DNA from 2 places in the Paenibacillus baimaensis genome. Region 2 is predicted to be linked to the other one. Evidence: predicted binding sites of a transcription regulator. Region 2 holds the regulator's gene; the other holds the start of a gene.
What was found. The regulator Rex, encoded in region 2, represses fermentation and respiration genes when NADH is low (regulators of the CRP and FNR family bind a similar motif). The targets are predictions, from matches to a motif close to TTGTGAAATATTTCACAA.
Positions count from the first base shown of each region.

Region 1: the regulator Rex is predicted to act here: its motif matches at 1,662-1,679, upstream of nadA (quinolinate synthase NadA).

Region 1 is NZ_JAOQIO010000088.1:41,914-45,130, reverse strand. It holds gene nadB (L-aspartate oxidase) at 1-634, opposite strand, end outside; gene nadA (quinolinate synthase NadA) at 674-1,612, opposite strand; gene ftsH (ATP-dependent zinc metalloprotease FtsH) at 1,884-3,217, opposite strand, start outside.
Region 2 is NZ_JAOQIO010000095.1:144,227-147,443, reverse strand. It holds gene dinG (ATP-dependent DNA helicase DinG) at 1-1,436, shown strand, start outside; gene OB236_RS26855 (redox-sensing transcriptional repressor Rex) at 1,433-2,059, shown strand; gene OB236_RS26850 (inorganic phosphate transporter) at 2,174-3,172, opposite strand; gene OB236_RS26845 (DUF47 domain-containing protein) at 3,200-3,217, opposite strand, start outside.

The DNA of each region.
Region 1 (3,217 bases), on a different contig from region 2:
TGTACCGAAATAATTGTCCCGCTCCGCCTGTACATAGAATCGTTGCGTTGGCTTTGACAAAAACCCTTTGACCACTCGGCTTTTGCACCAGCGCACCGAGACACTCCCCGTTTTCGGTTATCAAATCTATAACAAAATGATCATCCCAAACCTCAATATTCGGATCCAACTTCGTTTTCTCTGATAAGGATCTTACGATTTCAGCTCCTGTTGCATCCCCGTGAGCATGTAAAATACGGCGGTGACTATGAGCTCCTTCTCTGGTCAGTGCAAACGCTCCATCCTCCAGATCGAACTGCGTACCCATCTTGATCAAATCCCTGACGCCTGCCGGCCCCTCATGCACCAGTACATCAACAGCCTCATGAGAGCACAGCCCTGCTCCAGCTACCAAAGTATCGTGTAGATGATAATCCGGCGAATCATCATCGGCTATAACCGCGGCGATTCCACCTTGAGCATAACGTGTGTTGCTATCGAGCAGCGATTTTTTCGTTACCATCAGCACACTATATTTTTCACTTGCTTTGATAGCGGTAAAAAGACCGGCGATTCCAGCGCCGATCACCATAACATCGGTATGAACTTGAGGCAGCTTGCTGATATCAAAGTCTACTAAATAACGTGGTATCATGAGTACGCTCACTTTCTTCTACAAAGAGAGTAACGCATGCTACTTCACTAGCAGCATGCGCTCCAAGGATGCTCTGGCTTGATCGGCAATATGCGGCGGTACATAAATTTGCGGCTGCATTGTTTCCAGACAGCGTACCACCTTTTTCAAGTTGTTCACTTTCATATTAGGGCAAACCAGGTATTTGGTAGCAAAATGAAACTTTTTGTCTGGGCTGTCTACTCTTAATTGAAACCCGGTTCCATCCTCAGTACCTACTATAAATTCTTGATGCTCTGATTCCTTGCAATATTTGATAATGGCTGTAGTACTTCCCACAAAATCCCCAAGTTTAACCACTTCAGGACGACACTCCGGGTGCACGACAAATTTGGCATTGGGGTACTGCGCTCTCATCTCTTCTACATCTTTAACGGTCAGCATGTCATGGGTGTTGCAGTAACCTTCCCAAATAATCATTTTTTTGTCCGTAAATTTGGAAACATAGTCACCCAGGTTTTTGTCTGGGACCCAAATAATTTCATCGGAATCTACCGACTCGATCACTTTAATGGCATTTGCCGATGTACAGCATATATCGGTTTCTGATTTCACATCAGCTGACGTATTGATATAAGCAACAACTTTAGCATTTGGATGCTGTTTCTTAAGTGCACGGAGACCGTCTACATTAACCATATCTGCCATCGGACAGCCAGCCCGTTCATCGGGAATCAGCACGGTTTTGGTGGGAGCCAGTATCTTTGCACTTTCCCCCATGAAATGTACACCACAAAATACAATGACGTCAGCATCGGTAGTAGCTGCTTTCTGCGCCAAAAGAAAGGAATCACCGCGAAAATCAGCAACTTCCTGAATCTCATCTCTTTGATAATAATGAGCCAATATGATAGCGTTACGTTCCTTCTTTAACTGAAGGATTCGTTCTTTTAACTCGCGCTTTTGATCTTCTTTTCGTTCCAATGCCAGTGCTTCCATAAGAAACCCTCCCTTTCTCTTGAGCTGCAATTGGTTTAATGATATTAATATGTGAAAATGTTCACATAAAGTTTAAAGATTTACACCTAATTTACACAACATCACAGGCTGTGTCAATGCTTAAATAGATGCAAAATGAACTAATTATTCGCACATCCGGCAGCAGGTTCCGTATACCCTCTGCTTGAGTCCAGTTCTCGTTTTTTTGACTCGTTAGCAATAACAAAGCCGACAGCAATGAATATGCCGCCGGCTTGTATAACGCAGTAAATTAAGATTCTTTATTCGGATCTTCTTCAATTGGATGTTTGTCAAAATCAAGCTTATTGGCTTCTGATGTTGTTTCCTGGCCTTGGATATTAATTCTCACATCGGAAGCATCATCAAGACTGCCGTTATCGATGAGTTGAATAATTTCATCCTTTTCCAGAATCTCTTTTACCAATAATGTCTCGGCAATGAGTCGTACTTGATCCGCATATTTCTCCAATGTTTCCTTCGCTTTCGCGTAGCAACTGCGGATAATGGTTTGCATTTCCTGATCGATTTCGTAAGCAATGGCATCACTGTAGTTTTGCTCATGTCCGAAATCACGACCCAGGAATACTTGCCCCTGTACATTGCCAAACTGCATCGGTCCAAGCTTATCGCTCATACCATACTCCATAATCATTTTGCGAACGATGCCAGTCGCACGTTGGAAGTCACTATAGGCACCTGTACCGATTTGTCCGATGAACAACTCTTCCGCCACACGGCCTGCCAACAATCCAGTTACCTTGTCAAGCAGCTCGGTTTTGGTATTCATCATCTTGTCTTCGCCTTCTTTAGGAAGCATCATCACATAGCCGCCTGCGCGACCTCTTGGGATGATTGTTACCTTATGGACCATATCGGCGTTTTCAATATGATATCCGACAATCGTATGTCCGGCTTCATGAAAAGCGACCATACGTTTCTCGCGTTCACTTATAACACGATTCTTCTTCTGGGTACCTACAACCACACGATCAAAAGCTTCGTCCAGCTCACCCATGGAAATATCTTTACGGTTACGTCTGGCGGCGATTAACGCAGCTTCATTCAACAGGTTCTCCAGATCAGCGCCTGTAAATCCGGTCGTATAACGCGCAATCGATTCCAGCTTAACATCTTTATTTAATGGCTTATTGCGAGCATGAACTTTTAATACTTCTTCACGGCCTTTGACATCTGGACGGTCAACCGTAATTTGACGGTCAAAGCGTCCTGGACGCAGTAATGCCGGATCGAGAATATCAGGTCTGTTCGTAGCGGCGACAATAATAATGCCTTCGTTAGCTCCGAAACCATCCATTTCTACAAGCAATTGGTTCAATGTCTGCTCACGCTCGTCATGTCCGCCGCCTAAACCTGCGCCACGCTGACGACCTACAGCATCGATCTCATCGATAAAAATAATACATGGTGCGTTCTTCTTGGCATTCTCGAACAAATCACGTACACGCGATGCCCCAACACCTACGAACATTTCAACAAAATCCGAGCCGCTTATGCTGAAGAACGGAACACCAGCTTCACCAGCTACAGCCCGTGCAAGCAAGGTTTTCCCTGTTCCCGGAGGTC
Region 2 (3,217 bases):
AAGAGGTGGCCAGCAAGCATCTGGGTATCGAAGTCGTATACGGTGCTTTTGTCGGTACTCTGTGGTGGCTTTACAAGGATAGTCGTAATGGACAACTTCCCATATTAAGCTCAAGGCTGAGCAGGGCAGACGGCGAAAAGGGGCTTGCGTGGAGTCAGATTCTGGATGCGATGCTTCCTGTTCTGCTGCAGATTAAAGAGGAATGGGATGAATTGACAGATTTGCTCTTTCAATTGGTATCAACCCGTTCTGACCCTTCCCAGCAAACTGAAGGCGGACAATTGGTTTACCGGCTTAAAAAGGATGACAAACCACCAAGCTGGGATAAGCTTCTGGTGCTGGAAGAGAACATGTATTTAAAGCTGACTGAAATTTTGAAAAAGCTGGATAAAGTGCTTAACGAAGTAAAGGACCAGCAGGAAGTGCTGGATGTACAGGGTTTGGTGACCGATATTAGCGGTTCGGTGAAGGAACTGTATAGGCTGAGGGACAATCTTCATTTTTTTATGGCTTTGACCGACGATAACTATGTATACTGGCTTGAAGCGGGAACAAGCAAGAGTAAGTCCATTCAGCTTATTAGTGTACCTGTAGATGTCAGTCCGATGCTTCAGGAGCATTTCTTCGAAGCTAAGGATAGTGTGATTATGACCTCGGCGACACTATCAGTTGGCAAGTCCTTTGACTATACATGTGAACAGTTAGGCTTGAATACCAATGAACCCGAGGCCAAACTGAAAACGGTCCAATTGCAATCGCCATTCAATTATCGTCAGCAAGCGCTGGTTGCGATACCAAGAGATTTTCCCAGCATACGCAGCAACTCTGGTGATAAGCATTTTCTGGACAATTTGTCTCAATCCCTGGCGGAGGTAGCCCTGGAAACGAAGGGACGTATGCTGGTGTTATTTACATCCAACCGGATGCTGAAGCTAACCCACGCGGCTTTAAAAGAGAAACTGAGTCCATTCGGTATAGGTGTATTAGGCCAAGGTGTAGATAGCAGCAACCGCAGTAAGCTGACGCGGCTGTTCCAGAATAGTCCTTCCAGTGTATTGCTCGGAACGAGCAGCTTCTGGGAAGGTGTGGATATTCCCGGTGATGCATTAACTTGTCTGGCCATTGTTCGTTTGCCTTTTCAACCACCGAACCATCCTTTGGTTGAAGCAAAGATGGAGAATCTGAAGAAACTGAATTTGAATCCTTTTATGAAATTATCGGTTCCACAAGCAGTCATTCGTTTCAAGCAAGGCTTTGGACGTCTCGTTCGTACGGCCAAGGATAAAGGTATTGTCATTATTTACGATACGCGTGTTATTGATTCGACCTACGGAAAATACTTTTTGTATTCGCTACCCGGACCCAAAATCGAACATATGCCTACGAATCAGCTAGTGGGTAGAATTAAGCAATGGATGGGAGAAAGCGAAGTATGAAAACGATCAAAATATCGGAAGCAGTTGTTCGAAGACTCCCTGTGTATTTACGCTATTTGAATGAACTCAGTAAAAAAAGTGTGCACACCGTTTCTTCACAGGATTTGGGTCAGAAGCTTGATCTGAATCCTGCTCAAATCCGTAAGGATCTCGCTTACTTTGGTGAATTTGGAAAAAAAGGAATCGGCTATGATGTAGATTATCTGATAGAAAAAATTCGCCAAATTCTGAAGTTGGATAAAGTCATTCCAGTCGCATTGGTTGGAGCGGGTAACTTGGGCAGGGCGCTGTGCAATTATAACGCCTACCTGAGGGATAATATGAAAATTGTTGCTATATTTGATGCCCATGAATCGAAGATTGGTGAATCCATTAACAATCTCAAGGTTAAACCTATGGGAGAACTGAAGGAAACCATCAGAAGTCTGCAGGTGAGGATCGGGATCATTACCGTTCCTGCCTTTGAAGCACAAAATGTAGCTAATCAATTTGTGGATGGCGGCGTAGAAGCCATTCTTAATTTTGCTCCGATCATTATTAAGGTGCCTAATGAGATTCGAGTTCATCATGCCGATTTCACTACGGAGCTGCAAAGCCTTGCTTATTATCTGGATGAAGAGTAAGGGTCATAGACAAGAGTTTTAGCTCCTGTATGAAAATGAAAACACACAAAAAGACCGTTCAAAAGCTTTAAGCTTTTGAACGGTCTTTTTGTGATGTTTAAGCAGTTAGAGGATTTATACAAATAAAGCAATGATTTTGTAGATAAGAAATGAAAGTATCATCGAGATCGGAATGGTAATAATCCAGGTCATAACCATCTTACTAACAGTAGCCCATTTAACATCATGAAATCTCATGACCGTACCTGTTCCTATGATGGAGGAAGAGATAACATGTGTGGTCGATAACGGCATGCCAATGGCAGTTGAGGTTTGAATGATGATCGATGAATTCAAATCGGATGCGAAGCCATTGATCGGTTCAATCTTCAGCAGACGGCTGCCCATCGTTTTGATGATTCTGTAGCCACCAATGGAAGTACCTAAGCCCATCGCGGTTGCAGCAGAAATTTTGACCCATAAGGGTACATCCAGATCAGTCTGGTAGCCAAGAGTAACAAGTCCAAACACCATAATTCCCATTGCTTTTTGTGCGTCGTTGCCACCATGGGACAATGAGAGAAGACCAGCAGAAAAGATTTGAAAAAAACGGAACATCCGATTCATCTTGGATCGCGATTGATTGCCATTTACAATGATAAGCTTTCGAATGATCCACATGATCAGAAAGCCTGTAGCGAAGGCGATGATTGGCGAAAGGACCAGGATAATGACAATTTCTTTGAAGCCACTCCAGTTTAAAGCTGCAAAGCCCGCACCGGATATCACGCTGCCTGCCAAAGCTCCGATTAAGGTGTGCGATGATGAGGAAGGAATCCCGTAGTACCAAGTAATGAGGTTCCATATAATAGCTGTTAGCAGTGCAGCGATCAAAATTTCGACGCCATGTGGAATGGTTGCCGGATTAGCCACCTTGCCTCCTACTGTTTTGGCAACCTCGGAGGAATATATCGCACCTATAAAATTTAAAACGGATGCAAAGATGATTGCGAATTTGGGTGTCAGAGCCCTGGTAGAGATAGATGTAGCAATCGCATTGGCTGTATCGTGAAACCCGTTGATAAAATCAAAGATGAGCGCCAAAGCAACAATGATTATTAATGTAGTTAACATAATTTCCTCCTAGCGATTTCACACAGCTTACGAATAACGCATAAT